Regions from separate parts of the Altererythrobacter sp. genome, predicted to be linked through region 1. Evidence: predicted binding sites of a transcription regulator. Region 1 holds the regulator's gene; the other holds the start of a gene.
What was found. Region 1 encodes LexA, which represses DNA repair genes until DNA is damaged. Its sites were predicted from a motif close to GTTCCNCNCTTGTTCT; they were not measured.
Positions count from the first base shown of each region.

Region 2: the regulator LexA is predicted to act here: its motif matches at 2,206-2,221, upstream of ACQY6C_RS10325 (error-prone DNA polymerase).

Region 1 covers NZ_JBNKWF010000010.1:17,578-27,948, forward strand. Annotated here, with positions in the region: gene ACQY6C_RS07115 (hypothetical protein) at 1-118, opposite strand, end outside; gene ACQY6C_RS07120 (citrate synthase) at 134-1,420, opposite strand; gene gltX (glutamate--tRNA ligase) at 1,451-2,884, opposite strand; gene ACQY6C_RS07130 (ComEC/Rec2 family competence protein) at 2,913-5,093, shown strand; gene lexA (transcriptional repressor LexA) at 5,113-5,799, opposite strand; gene moaC (cyclic pyranopterin monophosphate synthase MoaC) at 5,976-6,464, opposite strand; gene trpC (indole-3-glycerol phosphate synthase TrpC) at 6,637-7,422, opposite strand; gene trpD (anthranilate phosphoribosyltransferase) at 7,433-8,425, opposite strand; gene ACQY6C_RS07155 (anthranilate synthase component II) at 8,422-9,006, opposite strand; gene ACQY6C_RS07160 (phosphodiester glycosidase family protein) at 9,003-9,827, opposite strand; gene trpE (anthranilate synthase component I) at 9,824-10,371, opposite strand, start outside.
Region 2 covers NZ_JBNKWF010000017.1:56,465-66,835, reverse strand. Annotated here, with positions in the region: gene ACQY6C_RS10340 (Y-family DNA polymerase) at 1-1,231, shown strand, start outside; gene ACQY6C_RS10335 (PilZ domain-containing protein) at 1,302-1,619, shown strand; gene ACQY6C_RS10330 (PilZ domain-containing protein) at 1,700-2,092, opposite strand; gene ACQY6C_RS10325 (error-prone DNA polymerase) at 2,271-5,855, shown strand; gene ACQY6C_RS10320 (extensin family protein) at 5,876-6,601, shown strand; gene phoB (phosphate regulon transcriptional regulator PhoB) at 6,623-7,312, opposite strand; gene phoU (phosphate signaling complex protein PhoU) at 7,381-8,049, opposite strand; gene pstB (phosphate ABC transporter ATP-binding protein PstB) at 8,049-8,795, opposite strand; gene pstA (phosphate ABC transporter permease PstA) at 8,834-10,099, opposite strand; gene pstC (phosphate ABC transporter permease subunit PstC) at 10,092-10,371, opposite strand, start outside.

The sequences.
Region 1 (10,371 bases):
TGAAGCTTTCAGCCGGCCACATGACGATGCCCAAACCCTGCAGCGCCCAAAGTCCACCCGAGAGGACCAATGCGACCCCGACGACCTGCATCGCAAATCTCAGGATCTTGCGTCCCATCGGGAAATCCTCCGCCTAGCGCTTGTCGACCGGCACGTAATCGCGCTGCGTCGGGCCGGTGTAAAGCTGGCGCGGGCGACCGATGACCTGGCCGGGATCGGAGATCATCTCATTCCACTGCGCAACCCAGCCCACGGTGCGGGCAAGGGCGAACAGCGCGGTGAACATGGTGGTCGGGAAACCGATCGCGGAAAGAATGATGCCGGAATAGAAATCGACATTCGGGAACAGCTTCTTTTCCTTGAAGTAGTCGTCGTTGAGAGCGATTTCCTCAAGCTGCAGGGCAGTCTCGAACACCGGATCCTTGACCTTCAGCGCCTCGAACACTTCGCGCACGGTCTTTTGCATAACCGTCGCACGAGGATCGTAGTTCTTGTAGACGCGATGTCCGAAGCCCATCAGGCGGAACGGATCGTTCTTGTCCTTCGCGCGCTCGATATAGTGCGGAATCTTGTCGGGCGTACCGATCTCGCGCAGCATGTTGAGCGCAGCTTCATTGGCACCGCCGTGCGCCGGGCCCCACAGGCAGGCGATACCCGCCGACATGCAGGCGAAAGGATTGGCACCTGACGACCCGGCCAGGCGTACCGTGCTGGTGGACGCGTTCTGTTCGTGGTCGGCGTGAAGGATGAAGATGCGATCAAGCGCCCGCTCGACCTCGGGTACGATCTCATATTCCTCGGCCGGCACACCGAAAGTCATGCGCAGGAAATTGCCGGTGTAGCTAAGGGAGTTATCCGGCTGCATGAAAGGCTGCCCGATCGCATATTTGTAAGCCCAGGCCGCGATGGTCGGCATCTTGGCAATCAGTCGGTGACTGGAAATCTTGCGATGATGCGGATCGGAAATATCGGTGCTGTCATGGTAGAAAGCGGAAAGCGCGCCAACCACGCCGCACATCACCGCCATCGGGTGGGCATCGCGGCGGAAACCCTGATAGAACTGCCGCATCTGGTCATGCAGCATGGTGTGCCGTGTGATCGTATAGGTGAAGTCGTCCAGCTCGTCCTTTGAAGGCAGCTCGCCGTTCAGCAGCAGATAGCTGACTTCCATGAAGCTTGAATGCTCCGCCAGCTGCCCGATCGGATAGCCGCGGTGCAACAGGACACCTTCGTTTCCGTCGATATAGGTCAGCGCGCTTTCGCAGGAGGCGGTGGATTTGTAACCCGGATCGAAGGTGAAAGCGCCAGTCTGGCCGTACAGCTTCCGGATATCGACCACATCGGGGCCGGTGCTGCCTTCAAGGATTGGGAAATCATAGGACTGACCGCCCAGTTCCAGCTTCGCCTGCTTATCCGCCAAAGTTCGTCTCCTTAAACCTGTTGCTTGCGCTCAGCCCGCAGTCGCAGCTTGCGCGTCTAGCCGAGCAAGCGCCTCATCTCGTCCCAGCAGGACCAGAACATCGAAAATACCAGGCGAGGTCGTCGTCCCGGTAAGGGCTGCGCGCATGGGTTGCGCGAGCTTACCGAGGCCCAGTTCCAGTTCCTCGGCGATTGCTTTCGTAGTGGCTTCGAGTGCCTCGATTGTCCAGTGATTTTCGGCCTTCAAGCGCGCCGAAATCACCCCGAGCAGCTGCCTCGCATCGTCTGTCAGAAGATTTGCAGCCTTCTCGGTCAGTTCCAGCGGCCTTTGCTTGAACAGGAAGGCCGCTCCTTCCGCCAATTCGTCCATGTTGCGGGCACGCGTCTTGAGCACAGGCATGGCCTGAGCCAGCAAGCCGACATCCACTTCGCCTGCCATGCGCGGGGCGACAAGCCCTGCCAGGCGGGCATCGTCCGCTTCGCGGATGTAATGACCGTTGAGGTTTTCGAGCTTCTTCAGGTCGAAGCGCGAAGGGCTCTTTCCGACATGGTCGAGACCGAACAACGCAATTGCCTCATCGCGAGTAATTTCCTCTCGGTCGCCATGTCCCCAACCAAGCCTGAGCAAATAGTTGAACAGCGCCTCTGGAAGGATGCCCATTTCGTCGCGATAGGCTTCCACTCCAAGTGCGCCATGTCGCTTCGATAGCTTGGCGCCATCGCTGCCGTGAATCAGCGGGATATGGGCATAGATCGGATCGGGCCAATTGCCTTCGATCTGGTCCATTGCGCGGTAGATCGGAAGTTGCCGGAAGGCATTGTTCAAGTGATCGTCGCCGCGGATCACATGTGTCACACCCATGTCGTGATCGTCGACCACAACCGCCAACATGTATGTTGGCGTGCCATCCGCGCGCAGGATGATGTAATCGTCGAGTTCCGCATTGCGAACGGTGACCTTGCCCTGAACCTGATCCTCAATCGTGGTTTCACCATCATCGGGCGCCTTGAGCCGGACGACGAAGGGCGCACCCAGCGGCGCTTCCGAAGGATCGCGGTGCCGCCAACGACCGTCATAGCGCAGCGGCTGTTTGGCAGCGCGCTGTGCGGCGCGCATTTCCTCGAGTTCCTCGGGCGTGGCGAAGCACTTATAGGCATGTCCGGCCGCGAGAAGCTTCTCCGCCACCTCGACGTGGCGCGAACCGCGTTCCGTCTGGAAGACAGGATCCTCGTCAAAATCGAGGCCAAGCCAGTCGAGCCCGTCGATGATTGCGTCGATCGCTTCCTGAGTCGACCGTTTGCGGTCCGTATCTTCGATTCTCAGCAGGGCTTTGCCGCCGTTATGGCGCGCAAACAGCCAGTTGAACAGCGCGGTACGCGCGCCGCCAATGTGCAGGAATCCGGTAGGCGAGGGCGCAAATCGGGTGACGATTGTGCCACCGATTGGGCCGCTTTCGCTTGCCATAAGTCCTTCAATCCTTTCCAATAACCCCATGGCGACACGTCACGCGCCAGTGGGACCCGCAGGGGGCAACGCCGGGACCGGCGATGCTGCAGTGCAGCGCACTTGGCGCACTGGCGCTCGCTTGTCCAGTGCGGCGAGCGCAATCGAACAATTCCTCGACCAGGCGGGATTCGACCGTGCACCGTGGATGGTGGTGGGATTTGCCCTGGGAATTGCCGCCTGGTTCGTGCTTGCCGCACCCTGGCAATGGGGCATGGCGATCGGTGCAGGCTTGCTCGTCGCGCTTGCAGGCGCTTCATTGGGGAGCAGTGGATTCGCGCAAAACCATCTGCGCATGGCAGCCGTATCAGCAGGGCTGCTGTTTGCAGCAGGTGTCGCGGTCATATGGCTGAGATCCGAAACGGTCGGCGCAGAACCGATCGAGCGGCCCATGGTGGTTCCACTCCAGGGTTACGTCCTCGACCGTGACGACCAGCCTGCTCTCGACCGGATCCGCCTGACGCTTGCGATTCGAGATGCCGAGGCAGGCAAGGCACAAAAGGTCCGCGTCAACGTGCCCTTGGAGCATGCGAACGATGCGATCGCCGAAGGAGCCATCATCCGGTTGCGCGCGCGATTGATGCCCCCGGCGCCACCAATGCTGCCGGGAGCCTATAATTTTGCCCGTGCAGCATGGTTCCAGGGTCTTTCCGCCACTGGAGGTATGATCGGCGATATCGAAGTCGTGCGCCCGGCAGAACACAGGCAGGGGTGGCTTGCTAAAGTGCAACGGGCGCTTTCGCTCCACGTCCGCAACAAGTTGAGCGGGTCGCCCGGTACCATTGCGGCAGCCTTCGCCAGCGGCGATCGCGGCGGGATCAGCGAGGCGGACGATGACGCAATGCGCGATGCAGGGCTGACCCACCTGCTTTCAATCAGTGGGCTGCATGTGAGCGCCGTTATCGCCGCTGCCTATCTGCTCTCGCTCAAGCTGCTGGCGCTGTGGCCGGCACTTGCCCTGCGCGTCAGACTGCCGGTGGTGGCGGCAGTTGGCGGGGCGCTGGCGGGGATCGGATACACGCTGCTGACCGGATCGGAAGTGCCGACTGTGCGAAGTTGCATCGCTGCGCTGCTGGTCCTGGGAGCGCTGGCGCTCGGACGCGAGGCATTATCGCTGCGAATGGTGGCAGTTGCTGCCTTCTGTGTGCTGCTGCTGTGGCCCGAATCGCTCATCGGGCCGAGCTTCCAGATGAGCTTCGCTGCCGTTCTCGCTATCGTCGCCTTGCACAATTCGGGGCCTGTTCGCACCTTTCTGGAGCCGCATGACGAGGGCTGGGCAGGCTGGCTTGTAAGGCGCGGGACAATGCTGCTCGTCACGGGATTGGTGATCGAAATCGCGCTGATGCCGATTGTGCTGTTCCACTTCCACCGGGCAGGTGTCTACGGCGCGCTGGCGAATGTCGTCGCGATCCCGCTCGTCACATTCGTTTCCATGCCACTGGTCGCTCTGGCGCTACTGCTCGACACTGTCGGAATCGGAGCGCCAATATGGTGGCTGGTGGGCAAGTCGCTCGAACTGCTGCTGGCCATCGCGCATTTCACTGCCGCACAGCCTGGCGCGGTCAAGCTGATGCCGCAGATGAGCGGGCTCACCTTCGCCTTGTTCATCGGAAGCGGTTTGTGGCTCGCTCTGTGGCGGGGGCGGCGCAGGCTGTTGAGCCTGGTTCCTGCCGCTATTGCCACAATTATGCTGCTGATGACGCCAGTTCCGGATGTCCTCATTTCCGGCGATGGGCGGCATGTGGGCATCACCATGGATGGAGAGCGTCTGGTATCACTTCGCGAAAGCCGTTCGAACTACGCCAGCGAGAATCTGCTCGAATTGGCAGGTGTCGAGGGTGATCCGATCATGATCGAGGATTGGCCCGGCGCGCATTGCAGCCCTGAATTTTGCATTCTGGGAATAGAGCGTGGTGGACGCAGATGGACCGTTTTGATGGCACGCAACAAGATCAGGGTCGAAGAGCGCGCCCTGGCCGCTGCATGCGAACGGTCCGACATCGTGATTGCCGACCGCTGGCTGCCATCCTCATGCCGTCCGCGATGGCTCAAGGCAGACAGGGATTTGCTGGAACGCACCGGCGGACTCGCCATCGTGCTGGAGAAGCATGAAATCCATACGGTCGCGTCGGCACAGGGTGAGCATGGCTGGTGGCGCGGGGAAGACTAGTGCTTACGCCCGAGACCGCTCAGTGATAGCGGCGCAACAGCCCAGCCAGCTTACCCTGAACCACAACTTCATGCGGATCGTAGATCTGTGGATCATACATACCGTTTGCCGGGTCGAGCCGAACCTTGCCGTTTTCACGGCGCAGATATTTGAGCGTGGCTTCCTCGTTCCGCACCAGCGCAACGACAATCTCCCCGTCACGCGCGGTATCGGTGCGACGGACCAGCGCGTAATCGCCATCGAAAATACCCGCTTCGATCATCGAATCGCCCGAAACTTCCAACGCATAGTGATCCCCGGGGCCGAGCAGAGCCGCAGGAACCGGCATCGATGTTTGCCCTTCGAGCGCTTCGATCGGCGCACCGGCAGCGATCCGGCCATGGAGCGGTATCTCGATCACGTCGTTGGCCGGTTCGGGAGCTGCAGGGGCAGGCGAGACCGCCCGGGCAACCGCATCATTGGTTGGCAGGCTACGTCCCGCAGGAGTCACATCTTCCGGTTGCTTGATGACTTCAAGCGCGCGAGCGCGATTGGGCAGGCGGCGGATGAAACCACGTTCCTCCAGAGCGGAAATGAGGCGATGAACGCCCGACTTGCTCTTGAGATCCAGCGCTTCCTTCATCTCTTCGAACGAGGGGGAAATGCCCGTTTCCTCCAGACGTTGCTGGATAAAGCGGATCAATTCGTGCTGCTTTGCCGTCAGCATGGCGAAAACCTCCTCTGGTCGCCCCAGGTCGCTGTTCCATTCGCCCATAATTAAGGTGAACGAATGCGGAACAATTAGGCAACAAGAATCGCCAAGTCAAGCAATTCCGCCATTTTTGAACAGCTATCGAACTTTGGGCCTGGCAGGGGTGTGATGTTCAATCCGGGGCAGCCGGCTTACGCTGCAGGGTCGGCCTCTGCGTGCCAATGGCCCGATTTGCCGCCCAATTTCTCGAGCAGGCGCACCTCTTCGATCACCATGCCCTTATCGAGCGCCTTGGCCATGTCATAGACGGTGAGGAGCGCGGTTGAAGCGGCAACCATCGCTTCCATCTCAACCCCGGTCTTGCCAGTCAGCGATGCCGTGGCGGTCACGCGGACGCCTGTATCCTCGAAGGCGAAGTCGATATCCACCGCATCGAGGCCGAGCGGGTGGCATAGTGGGATAAGTTCGGCGGTTCTTTTCGCCGCCATGATCGCGGCGATACGCGCGGTGCCGAGCACATCGCCCTTGGGCGCATCGCCCGCCTTGATCGCGGCGAGCGCATCATCGCTCATCCGGATGAAACCGCCCGCAATCGCCTTGCGCAAGGTTTCCGGCTTGCCGCCGACATCGACCATATGGGCGGCACCGGTTTCGTCGAGGTGGGTAAGTCGCTTGCTCATAGGTTTTTCAGTACCTTACGCGAATCAATTCCTACAGGATGGAACACATGGAACACTGTTCTAAGACCAAAAAGTCTGCCGCTTGGAGATAGACTGCAATTGGCGGATCGGGCAGGAAAAACCGGGCAGATCATGCAACATGCTATGCCGCAAAGTTGCGTGGTAGGACAGACTATCCTTCAAGCAGTGCCCGGGTCGCCGCCTCGACGTCATCCTGCCGCATCAGGCTCTCACCGACAAGGAATGTCCGCACGCCGCAGCGCGAGAGCCGCTGGCAATCGCCATGGCTGTTGATCCCGCTCTCGCCGACCAGCAGCGCACCCTCGGGCGCCAGCGGCGCAAGCCGCTCGGTCGTCGCAAGATCGGTCCTGAAGGTCTTGAGATCGCGATTGTTGACCCCGATCAGGCGCGAGCGAAGCTGTGTAGCGCACTCCATCTCGGCTTCGTCATGCACTTCGACCAGCACATCCATGCCCAGTTCGCGCGCCGCAGCCTCGATTTCCAGCATCGCGCCATCGTCCAGTGCGGCGACGATGATCAGGATCGCGTCCGCTCCCATCGCGCGCGCCTCCGCGCATTGCCATGGATCGACCATGAAATCCTTGCGCAAAGCGGGCAGCGTGCAGGCCGCGCGCGCCGCAACCAGATAATCGGCATGGCCCTGAAAATAGGGCTCGTCGGTCAGCACAGATAGGCAACTCGCGCCGCCCGCCTGATAGGCGCGAGCATGGTCTGCCGGTTTGAAATCGGCGCGAATCAGACCCTTCGAAGGGGAAGCCTTCTTGATCTCGGCAATCAGGCCGAAGCCGGTTTCGCTTGCCTTGCGCAGGGCAGCTTCGAACCCGCGCGGCACGCTCTGTTCGCTGGCCCTGGCGACCAGATCAGCAAAGGAAGCTGCTGACTTGCGCGCAGCAACCTCTTCGCGCTTTGCGGCGCAGATTTCGTCCAGCTTGTTCATGGCAGCAAGCTCACTTCGCCAGCTCGATCCAGCGTTGCAGCAGATCAGCCGCATTGCCGCTGTCGAGCGCTTCGGCGGCCATCGCCGCGCCTTCGTGCCAATCTTCGGTCCTGCCTGCGACGATCAATGCAGCCGCCGCATTGAACTTGACCGTTTCGCGATAGGCGCCCGGTTCGCCCGCCAGAAGGGCGGCCAGCGCCTTTGCATTATGCGCCGGATCGCCGCCACGGATTGCTTCGAGCGGTGCGTGCTCCAGCCCGGCCATGGTTGCATCCACGCGCTGCATGGCGAACTCGTGCCCCGTCACATTGGCCAGTTCGTTACCGCCTGCCAGGCTTAGCTCGTCCAGCCCCTCGTCGCCCGATACGATGAAGGTGCGATCAGTTCCAAGCCGCGCTGCCGCATCGCCATAGATCGAGACGTAGCCGGGGCGGGCTATACCAATCAGCTGACGGCGTACTCCCACCGGATTCGAGAGCGGACCCATCAGGTTGAAGATCGTCCGGCGACCGAGTTTCTTGCGGATTGGCTGTATCCGTACCATCGCCGGGTGGTGGTTGGGTGCAAACAGGAAGCAGATGCCGATTTCGGCCAGTGTCTTTTCCGCAGTGCGCCCGGCTGCGGCCATGTCGAGCCCAAGCACTTCCAGCGTGTCTGCCACGCCTGAAAGCGATGAAATCGCCCTGTTGCCGTGGCGGGCGACCGGCACGCCGCATGCCGCGACAACCAGCCCCACCGCGGTCGATACGTTCAGCGTGTGGTGCCCATCGCCGCCAGTGCCGCATACGTCGATCGCATTGGCAGGCCCCGCCACAGGGATATAGCGAGCACGCAGCGCGCGGGCGGCCCCGGCTATTTCGTCCGCCGTTTCGCTACGCTCGGTCATTTCGACCAGGAAGCGCGCGATCTCGTCTTCGCTGGTTTCGCCATCGAGTATCCAGCCGAAAACCTCCTCGGCCTCAGCCTCGGTCAGGTGCACACGAGCGTCAGGCAGCGTCTTCATACCTGTTCGACAGCCTCCATGCCGCACATCCTGAGGAAATTCGCCAGCAGCGCATGTCCATGTTCGGTCGCAATGCTTTCCGGATGGAACTGTACGCCGTGGATTGGCAAGTCGCGGTGGCGGAAGCCCATGGTGTAGCCATCGTCCGAAGTCGCATTGACGAGTAGCTCATCGGGCTGATTCTGTACCACCAGGCTGTGATAGCGCGTGGCAATGAAGGGGGAGGGCAGGCCAGCAAACACGCCCGTCCCATCATGCGTGACCGGCGAAGTCTTGCCATGCATCAGCCCGCCACGCTCGACTGTTCCGCCAAAATGCTGGCCAATCGATTGATGACCCAGACACACGCCCAGCAGCGGTTTTTCCGCATCGGCGCAGGCGGCCACCAGATCCAGGCTCACGCCCGCTTCATTGGGCGTACAGGGGCCGGGCGAGATGAGGAAACCGGCGGCATTGGTCGCCAGTGCCTCGTTTGCCGTCAGCGCATCGTTGCGCTCGACACGCACCTCGGCACCCAGCTCCATCAGATAATGGACCAGGTTGAAGGTGAAGCTGTCATAATTGTCGATGACGAGGATCATTCTGCTTCCACTTCCTCGCGGTTGGTTACCACCAGCAAGGGACCGATCGATACTCCCGTATCGAGCCGTTCAGCCAGCGGGTCCCACAGTTCCGAGACATTACCATCGAGGAACAGCGCATTGGGTGTCTCGAGTTCGTCGCGGAAATAGCGCGCGAGCTGGCCGAAGCTCAATGGCGCATCCGAAATGACGAAATGCGCGCGGCCCTGCTTGTCGACGCCAACCCCGTTGCGAATCGCTTTGGACGGGCCGTCATCCTGGATTTCCGGGTGGAGCTTGCCATCGATCACAAGCATCGGGCCCGATTGCGTACCGAATTGGGGGCGGTCGCCGACCGAGTGATAGAAATTGTCAGCCGTCCTGATCTCCCACTTGCCATCTGTGCCATAGAACACACCGTTGGGCTTGAGATGGAAGTTGCCCGGTCCGTCATTGCGGTTGAGCTCCTGCAAGCGCTCGCTGTCTTCGACGTAATATCCGATCGGCTCACCAGCCCCGTCATACATGCCGCCATTCATGGCGAAAGCTATGTTGACCGCATCGTCGCCGAGAGATTTCGCATAGGCACTAAGCGAACGGTAAGGCTGCCCCTCGGCACCGTTCAGTGCCGTGTGGATGCGATGCTTTTCGGGATCGGCCACGCAATGGGTCAGCGGCACATCCTCAAACTTGACATGTTCGCAGGGAGAGAGCGCCTTGCGAGCCGCTGCCATCTCCTCCGAACCCTTGCCGATTTCGGTGCGGATCACCGGCTCGCCGGCTTTCGGATCGCCGCAAGCAGACAGGGCGGCCAGAAGTGTGAGTGCAGCCAATCGCTTCATTGTCCAAATCCCGGTTCGCCCGCGACACGCACCGCCTCGCGTGCGGCGGCGATCAACGCACCAGCCTTGGCCTTGCATTCGTTGAGCTCGTAATCGGGATCGCTGTCGGCCACGATGCCGGCGCCTGCCTGAACATGCATCATGCCGTCCTTCACCACGGCGGTGCGCAGCACGATGCAGCTATCGACCGATCCGTCCGGTGCGAAATAGCCGACGCCCCCGGCATAGGCCCCGCGCGTTTCAGGCTCCAGTTCGGCGATGATCTCGCAAGCCCTGATCTTGGGCGCGCCGCTGACCGTACCTGCGGGAAATCCGGCGAACAGAGCATCGAGCGCGTCGTGCTCGGGAGCCAGTTCGCCCACTACATTGCTGACGATATGCATGACGTGGCTGTAGCGTTCGATGGTGAAGCTGTCAGTTACCCGCACGCTGCCCCGTGCCGAAACCCGGCCGACATCGTTACGCCCGAGGTCGAGCAACATGAGGTGTTCGGCGCATTCCTTGGGGTCGACCAGCAAGCCTTGCTCATTCGCCCGGTCCTCTT
Region 2 (10,371 bases), on a different contig from region 1:
GGTGGACGTTACCGCTGTGGCGCATCTTTTCGGGGGCGAGCAACGCCTGATTGCCGATGCACGCAAGGCCTTCGCGGCGCGCGATCTCACCGCCAGCTTCGCGATCGCACCCACCGCCGGGGCCGCATGGGCATTGGCTCACTTTGGAGCGAGTGCCTCGATCCTGGAGGTGGGCGAGGATGCTGTCGTACGTCTTGCGGATCTTCCCGTCGCTGCGCTCAGGCTCGATAGCGATGTCATTACCGTGCTGCGCAGGCTGGGGCTCAAGCGTCTGGGAGACCTGACCACCCGTTTCGGTGCGGCAAAGGGCCGTGATGCGCTGCAGCGCCGCTTCCGTAACCGCAAGTCGCCTGCCTCCAATCCGCTGCTGCGGCTCGATCAATTGCTTGGCTATTTGCCCGAGCCCTTGCTGCCGGTGGTGCCGCAGAAGATGCCGCTGGTGCAGCGGCGATTGATGGAGCCGATCCGCCATCGCGATCTGCTGGATCAGGTGCTGGCGGATCTTGCCGAAGACATGGTGCGCGAGCTGGAGGGGCAAGGCGTAGGGGCGCGGCGGCTCGAACTGGGGCTGTGGCGGGTCGATGGCGAAGTTGTGCTGCGCCAGCTCGAACTGTCGGTCGCGACCCGCGATCCGGCGCATATCTGCCGGTTGTTCGCGGACAGGTTGGAGGATGTCGATGCCGGTTTCGGGATCGAGACCGTGCGGCTGCGCGCCAGTTGGGCCGAACCGCTGGCGCTGGAGCAGGTCGATATCGAAGCGAGGGCAGAGGTCCATGGCACTTCGCTTGCGGCATGTCTCGACCGGCTGACGGTGCGACTGGGGCAGGGGGCCGTGCGCCGTCCGGTTCCGCATGCCAGCCATATTCCGGAACGCGCGCAGCACTGGCATGGACCGCTCGATCCGGAACCGGCGACTCAAGGCGGACTGGCCTTGCGCCGGCGCCCGCTGAAACTCCTCGACCGTCCTGAACCGATTGCAGTGCTCTATGCCACGCCCGATGGCTATCCCAAGGCGTTTCGCTGGCGGGGCGATGTGCATGAAGTGGCACGTGTCGAGGGGCCGGAACGGATCGCGCCCGAATGGTGGCGCGAACGCTCGAATGTGCGGCTGCGCGATTATTACCGGGTCGAGGATGACCGGGGACGGCGTTACTGGATTTATCGCCACGGGGTGATCGGCGACGGGCGCGGGGGATTGCCCTTGTGGTTTCTGCAGGGATTCTTTGCTTGAAAAGCGGAAATTTTCGCATTTGCAGCTGCAGAATCATCATTCGTTTACGGATTTATGCCAAACAGACATCATGAACGCGCCGGAAAGAAAGCGTCAATTTGAACGCAAACTGCTCGAGATATTGGTCGAGGGACGGTTGCGCTCGCGCTCGATCTTCGTCGAACTGATCGATGTTTCCGAGGGTGGTTGCAAGCTGAAGGGCAGATACGGCTTTGCCCAGTTGGGCGAAACCGTAACGCTCAAGGTCGACGGTATTCGCGCTCCGCTCGGGATCGTGGTCTGGATCGAAGGCAATCATGCCGGCGTCGAATTCGAAGGTCAGATGCACCAGGCGGTGATCGATCACCTGCACAAGCTGCAGATGCAAAAGCGTGCTGGCCTGGGCTGATCCGCCTCCGGCGATTGCATCACGATGCGTGGTAGTCTGAGGATGAGGACGCCCTTAGGACTTGTAAATACCCTATGAAATCAGTTGCCTGAAACCAGTCCACGGCGCCCCTTTCGGGCTATGGGGATATTGCCGAAATTGGCTGCGCGCCGGGTCTGCCCGGTACTGGCCGCAGTCAGTTCCTCGATCGCCTCTTGTGGAATCTGCCGTTCGAACTCGATCCCGCAACCATCTTCGTTTGACCAGATGATCTTGCCGAAGGCCTCGTGCGTGTTCCACGCGAGCAGACCCGAAGTGCCCGTAGCTGGCGGATTGCTGGTGGTGAAACGGGCCCCGTTGAGCGAGATGTCATAGAGTGAACCCTGGCGGTTTCCGCTCGTCATGTGGAGCTGTGCAGGGCAGTTGACGCGGTAGCGTGGCGATGCGCGGCGATCTTCGTTTCTTATTGCTGCCTGGCTGCGAAATAGCGCCACATCTTGTCCCCTGAGCCCATCAATGATCCGGCATCACCCCATTAGGTTAAGATCGGATTGAAGTGAGGTCGCTCAACTCGCGGCCGTCACAAGGGCTGGCAAGTTCCGTTATAAGAACATATAAGGAACATTTACACGAATGAGCCATCTGACCCGGATCGATTCCGGGATTCGAACCATGCCCGAATCATCTTTGACTCCTCAGAAGCGCAGACTGAAGATCGATCCATCGACGATTGAAGCGCCGCAGCGCGCGGTTTTCGTCGAGTTGGGGCTGGCAAGCTGCTTCAGCTTCCTGCGCGGGGCGTCGGATGCGGTTGACCTTGTCGCTACAGCCCGCGCGCTGGGTTATGACGCAATCGGGATCGCCGATGCCAACTCCATGGCGGGCGTGGTGCGCATTCATGCGGAGGCGCAGGCGCTCAAATTGCGGCCTGTGATCGGCGCACGGATCGAAACGCTCGAAGGGCTGTCCTTCCTCGCCTATCCGCGTGACAGGGCGGCCTATGGGCGGTTGTGCCGCCTTGTCAGCGCCGGACGAATGAGCAGGATCGACGGCGAATGGCAGGACAAGGGCGCTTGCGACATCTCGCTCTCCATGCTGGCCGCGCATAGCGCCAAGGAAGGCGAGGGGGATGTGCAACTGATCCTGTTGCCACCGGAGGATCTGGAGGCGGAATTCTCGATCAAGGTCGAGAGTAACATAATTCCCTTCCGTTATCCTGGTCCCAAAGATCATCAGATCGCCGGGATCCCTCTCCTGTCCAATGAAAGTGGGGCCCCGGATCAAGTCCGGGGTGACGAAGAGGAAAGGGTGCCTCTGAAGGCTTCATTTGTTGAACTCCTTCCTCACCTGACCCGTCAACTCCCAACACTCCGACACATCGCCGCCAGCTATCTCTACCGCGGGGACGATGTGGCGCGGATCACTCGGCTCGACGCAATGGCACAGGCGAACGGGCTCGCGCTGCTCGCCACCAATGACGTGCATTACCACGCGCCCGAACGCCGCCCGTTGCAGGACGTGATGACGGCGATCCGGCACAAGACCACGGTCGCTGCTGCCGGAAGCCTGCTCCACGCCAATGCGGAACGGCACCTCAAATCCCCGCAGGAGATGGAGCACCTGTTCGCGCGCTGGCCTCATGCCATCACTGCCGCGCGCGAAGTGGCCGATGCCTGCCATTTCAACCTCGACGAGCTGCGCTACGAATATCCCGAAGAGATCTATCCCAACGGTATGACCCCGCAGCAATTCCTGGAAGCGGAGACGTGGAAGGGCGCGCAGCGGCGCTACCCCGAAGGCTTGCCCGATAGCGTGCGCAAGACGCTGGAGCGTGAGCTGGCGCTGATCGGCAAGCTGGGGCTGGCGCGCTATTTCCTTACCATCAAGGATATCGTCGATTATGCGCGTGGGCAGGATCCGCCGATCCTGTGCCAGGGGCGCGGTAGCGCAGCCAATTCAGCCGTCTGTTATTGCCTGGAGATCACCAGCGTCGATCCGGCCAAGCACCAACTGCTGTTCGATCGTTTCATCTCCGAAGAACGCAAGGAGCCGCCCGATATCGACGTCGATTTCGAGCATGAGCGGCGCGAAGAGGTAATCCAGTACATCTATGACAAATATGGCCGCCACCGTGCCGGACTATGCGCCACGGTGATCCATTACCGCCCGCGCATGGCGATCCGCGAGGTAGGAAAGGTGATGGGGCTTTCCGAGGATGTCACCGGCGCGCTCGCCCGCACCGTGTGGGGCAGTTATGGCAGCGAAGTCGCCGGAAAACACGCTGCCGAGATCGGCATGGATCTTGGTGATCCCCATCTCAAGCGCGTGCTGAAACTGGCCGAACAGATGATCGGCATGCCGCGCCATCTCAGCCAGCATGTCGGAGGGTTCATCCTGACCGAGGGTGCGCTGACCGAAACCGTGCCGATCGGCAATGGCGCCATGCCCGATCGCACATTCATCGAGTGGGACAAGGACGATATCGACGCGCTTGGCATCCTCAAGGTCGATGTACTGGCGCTAGGGATGCTGACCTGTATCAGGAAATGCCTCGATCTGCTTGAATTGCATTATGAAAAGCGTCTGACTCTGGCGACTGTCCCGCGCGAGGATACGCAGGTTTACGACATGCTGTGCAAGGGGGATTCGCTTGGTGTGTTCCAGGTCGAAAGCCGAGCGCAGATGAACATGCTGCCGCGCTTGCGCCCGCGGCGCTTCTACGATCTGGTGATCGAGGTTGCGATTGTCCGGCCCGGCCCGATCCAGGGCGACATGGTGCACCCCTATCTCAAGCGGCGACGGGGCGCGGAAAAGGTCGAAATTCCTGCGCCGGCTCCTGAACACGGTCCACCGGACGAGCTTTCGAGCATTCTGGAGCGCACGCTGGGCGTGCCGATCTTCCAGGAACAGGCGATGAAGATTGCGCTCGATGCAGCGAAGTTCGACAGCACGGAAGCCAACCGCTTGCGCAGGGCCATGGCAACCTTCCGTTCGCGCGGGAACCTGGAAGAACTTGAGGATATGATGGTCGGACGCATGGTCGCGCGCGGCTATGACCCGGACTTTGCCACTCGCTGTTTCAACCAGATCAAGGGGTTCGGCGAATATGGTTTCCCTGAAAGCCATGCGGCCAGCTTTGCGCATCTGGTCTATGTTTCGAGCTGGCTCAAATGCCATTTTCCGGCTGCTTTCGCCTGTGCGCTGCTCAATTCGCAACCGATGGGTTTCTATGCCCCGGCGCAGATCGTGCGTGATGCGCGCGAGCATGGGGTCACGGTGCTGCCCGCAGATGTGAACCAGTCGGTGTGGGATTGCACGCTGGAGGAGAATTCTCGCCGTTTCGGGGAGGATCAGGACCGTCCGGACAAGCATATCGCCTTGCGTCTCGGCCTGAGGCAGGTCGACGGTGTGCCCGAACATGTCGCGGCGCGTCTGGTGGCGGAGCGCGAAACGGGTGGCCTCTATCGCGACGTTGCCGAACTGCGCGATAGGGCAGGGCTTTCGCCCGCGCATATAGAGCGGCTAGCCAGCGCCGATTGCTTCACTTCGCTTGAACTTCCGCGTCGGCAGGCGCTGTGGGATGCACGCAGCCTGATCGCCGCGCCTGACCTACCGCTCTTCACGGCAGCGGCCGCGCGCGAGGAAGGGGAGGAGAAGCGTCGTACGCAACTGCCGCATATGCCACTCTCCGAAGAGGTGGTGGCCGATTACCAGACCGCGCGGCTAAGCCTGAAGGCGCATCCCATGGCTTTCCTGCGCGCTTCGCTCGCCGAACGCGGCTTCGTGCGTGCCTGCGACCTCAGAGAGCGCAAATATCGCAGCATGATACAGGTGGCGGGGATAGTGCTGATCCGTCAGCGTCCGGGGAGTGCCAAGGGCGTGTGCTTTATTACCCTTGAAGACGAAACCGGAGTCGTTAATCTCGTCGTCTGGCCGGATATCAAAGAAAAACAACGCCGGGTCGTCATGGGTGCCCGCCTCATGGAGGTGCGCGGGCGAGTGGAATATGACGACGAGGTGATACACGTGATTGCGCATCACATGACCGATGCCACGGCTTCGCTGCTTGCTCTGTCAGACGATTTGCTGGCGTCGCCTGTCGCACGGGCGGACCATGTGAGCAGTCCGTTGCCTGAGAAACATCAGGGCCCGCTCAAGTCGCGTAGCCCGACGGACGAACTGCCCGAAACACGCGGGCACCCGCGTAATCTGCGCATATTGCCGCGTATGCTGCCACCATCGCGCGATTTTCATTAGGCAGAAAGATGGGCGGGATCATGCAAAATTTGAACCTATCACGCCGGATCGGCAAATTTGCCGGGGATCGGCGAGCGATCGGGTGGCTGATCGTAATATCGCTCGGTTTCGCAGGCTATATGTGGCTCAAGCAGAATCCGCAGCACAATCCGCTCGCTCCATTGGATGTGCGCAACCCGCCGGGACTGGCGACCGGTCTGAAACTGGCCGAAATCACCACGGACAGGGGCCAATGCCGCGCCGCTCTCACTCGCAGCGGAATCGCGTTTCGCAACCTTATCCCCACGGGAGAGGGGCCCTGTTCGCTTACCGACCGCACGCAGATGACAGGCGCACCAATGTCACCCGCGCGGCCCATATCGACCTGTCCGGTAGCCGTGGGCCTACAGATATGGCTAAGCCATGGCTTGCAGCAAGCGGCGCAAACCCATCTCGGCACAAAAGTGACGAGAATTGAGCATATTGGAACCAATAGTTGCCGCCGCATCAATGGGGGCAGAACAGGCCCGTGGAGCGAGCACGCACATGGCAATGCGATCGATATTCGCGCATTCGTGCTCAGCGATGGGCGGCGTGTGAGCATTTTGCAGGATTGGGGCAAGGGCGAGAAGGGCGATTTTCTCAAGGCCGCCCGCGATGCAGCATGTGACAGCTTCAGGACAGTGCTATCGCCCGACTACAACGCCAAGCATGCCAACCATTTCCATCTCGATCAGGGAACGCGTTGGAGCAGCGCGTGCCGGTAGGCCCGGCAAGAGAGAGCACCGCTATCTTGCTTCGAGCGCGTAACCTGCCGAACGGACGGTACGGATGGGGTCCTTTCCGCCTCCCACGTCGATTGCCTTGCGAAGTCGACGGATATGCACATCCACCGTACGCAGTTCGATATCGCTACCTGTGCCCCAAACGCCGTCGAGCAACTGCCCGCGGCTGAACACCCGACCCGGGCTCTCCATGAAGAATTGCAGCAGGCGGTATTCAGTCGGACCCAAGTGGAGATCCTGACCCTTGCGCTGGACGCGGTGTGCGACCGGATCGAGCATAAGATCGCCAACCTTAATCGATTCCCCGGCCAGGGCAGGGCGGATGCGGCGCATTACCGCCGCAACACGGGCGAGCAGCTCGCGCGGGCTGAAGGGCTTGGTCAGATAGTCGTCTGCGCCCGTTTCGAGGCCGCGAATGCGGTCGTCTTCCGCTTCGCGCGCGGTCAGCATGATGATCGGGACATGGGCGGTCTGCTTGTCGCGGCGCAAGCGGCGGCAAACTTCGATGCCGCTCGTCCCTTCGATCATCCAGTCGAGAATGATGAGGTCGGGCAGCTCCTCGCTCGCCAGAACCAGTGCCTCATCGCCGTCGGGCGTACAGCGAACGTCGTATCCCTCGTTACGGAAACGGTATTCAAGCAGCTCTGATAGCGCCGGATCGTCTTCTACCAAGAGCAGCTTTGCGCCAGCCATTGCGTCTTATCCCATTCGCTTCGTTAGTCGTCACGGCGCCAATATGACGGCGAAGCTACAGTTTTATGTCAACGATCCTCATCGGGCGGATAAAGCCCGGTCGCCGAGAAATGCACCATTTCGGCAACATTGGTCGCATGATCCCCGATCCGCTCGATATTGCGCGCCACGAACAGCAGCTGCGCCGCACTCGAAATCGTGGCAGGATTTTCGACCATGTAGCTTACAACATTGCGGAAAATGCTGTTGTAGAAAGCATCGACCTTGGCGTCGGCCGCAATCACTTCCAGCGCCAGCTCAGCATTGCGCGCCGCATAGGCGGTGAGCACATCATGCACCATTTCGCCGGCCAGTTCGCCCATCGCCGGGAGCAGGGTCAGAGGTTCGAAATGCTTGCGGCTCTCGATCTCTCCCACGCGCTTGGCGATGTTCTTCGAATAGTCCCCGATGCGCTCGATCACGCCGGCAATCTTCAGCGCGGCGATAACCTCGCGCAGATCGTCGGCCATCGGCGCGCGCAAGGCGATGATGCGCACGGCCAGCTTGTCCACTTCGGATTCAAGCGCATCGATCTTCTTGTCCCGCTTGACCACCTTGGCGGCGAGCTCTTCGTCACCGCGCACCATGGCATCGAGCGATTCCTGGATCGCAACTTCGGCGAGGCCACCCATCTCCGTGATCAGGCCGCGGAGGCGCGTGATGTCCTCGTCGAATGCCTTTACTGTATGTTCTGCCATCAGCCGTAGCGTCCTGTGATGTAATCCTGGGTCCGCTGTTCGAGCGGATTGGTGAATATGTCAGAAGTCCGCCCATATTCCACCATTTTGCCGAGATGGAAGAATGCGGTGCGCTGCGAAACGCGCGCGGCCTGCTGCATGGAATGCGTGACGATCACGATAGCATATCGGCCCGAAAGCTCGTCGATCAGTTCTTCGATCTTGGCTGTGGCGATAGGATCGAGTGCCGAGCATGGCTCGTCCATCAGGATGACTTCGGGATCGACGGCAATTGCGCGTGCGATACAAAGCCGTTGCTGCTGCCCGCCGGACAGCGCAGTACCCGAATCGGCCAACCGGTCCTTTACCTCGTCCCACAGCCCTGCGCGGGTGAGCGAGTTTTCTACAACCTGGTCCAACTCATCCTTGCGCTCGGCCAATCCGTGAATGCGGGGCCCATAGGCAATGTTGTCGTAGATCGATTTGGGGAAGGGATTGGGCTTCTGGAACACCATACCCACTCGTGCGCGGAGCTGGACCACATCCATGCCCGAGCCATAGACGTCCTCTCCGTCGAGCTCGATCCTGCCTTCGACACGGGCCGAAGGGATTGTGTCATTCATTCGGTTCAGGGTGCGCAAGAATGTTGATTTGCCGCAGCCGGACGGGCCGATGAATGCTGTTACATATTGCGCGGGAATGTCGATCGAAACATCATCGATCGCCTGCTTCTCGCCGTAATAGACCGAGACATTCGTCGCCTTCATCTTGGCGTCGGTCTGCTCGAGGTTGGGATGGATAACTGTCACCACGTTTTCTCGAATTTGTTGCGTAGGTAGATGGCGAGTCCGTTCATCACCAGGAGGAACAGCAGCAGGACAATGATCGCAGCGCTGGTCCGCTCGACAAAGCCGCGGTCGATTTCGTCCGACCAAAGAAAGATCTGCACCGGAAGGACTGTCGATGGCGAGGTAAACCCGTCGGGCGGGGTCGCCACGAACGCGCGCATACCGATCATCAGCAGCGGAGCGGTTTCACCCAGCGCGCGCGCCATGCCGATGATTGTACCAGTAAGGATTCCGGGAAGGGCAAGCGGTAGGACATGGTGAAACACCACCTGCACTGGCGAGGCGCCCACTGCTAGCGCTCCGTCGCGGATCGAGGGCGGAACCGCCTTGATCGCATTGCGACCTGAGATGACGATCACCGGCATAGTCATCAGCGCCAGAGTCATACCGCCGATCAGCGGAGCCGAGCGCAAATTGGGGAATGCCCACAAAAACACCGCCAGGCCCAGAAGGCCGAAGATGATCGAGGGCACGGCAGCGAGGTTGTTGATCGATACCTCAATCACGTCGGTCCAGCGGTTCTTGGGCGCATATTCTTCAAGGTAGAGCGCAGCCAGAACACCGATTGGAAAGGCCAGCAGCAAGGTGACAAGCATTGTCAGCATCGAGCCCTTGAGCGCCCCCCAGATACCAACCAGCTGAGGGTCGGTCGCGTCAGAGCGCGAAAGAAAGCCAAAGTCGAAATTCTTACCCAGCTTGCCTTCGTTCGTGAGCCGCTGTGCCAGCGCCTGCATTTCTGGAGAGCCTTCTCCGTCTAGTCCTGCCGACAGGTCACTGCTGGTTGGCAATTGAAATGTGTGCCGTGTGCGAGCCAGTTCCGGATTTACAAGCAGGTCGGCGGCGACATTGCGCCAGGCCACCTGGTTCAGTTCCGCGGCTCCTTCGGCGCCGAGCGACAATTCGGCGTAAAACGCGACGACATCAGGCAATCCCTGCGCCTCGAGCGACTGGATCGCAGTTGGCAATTGCGCCTGGCTGGGATCGACGGATATTCCCGCCTCGGGGAAATCGATATCGACTGCCAGTTCTGCGCGCGTGAAGCCGTTCAATCCGTTCACCGTCATGGTGAACAACAGGAAGATCAGCACAGCGACCGAAAACAGCACGGCGGAAAGACCCGCCAGCTTGAACCGGCGCTCTGCCGCGTAGCGCTTCTGAATGCGCTTGGAGAAGGCATCGGTGCGAGTGGGGGCGATAGTTTCCATGGCGGGCTCCTCACTCATAGGCTTCACGGAACCGTTTGACGACGCGTAGCGCAATGAAATTGAGCGCCAGCGTTACAAGGAAGAGGACGAAGCCCAGCGCAAAGGCGCTCAGCGTGGCAGGATGGTCGAAACTGCCTTCGCCGGTAAGCATGGCAACGATCTGGAAAGTCACGGTCGTCATGGCCTCGAGCGGGTTGGCAGTGAGGTTGGCGGCGGCGCCGGCAGCCATCACCACGATCATCGTTTCGCCGATTGCGCGACTCACTGCCAGCATAACGCCGGCGACGATA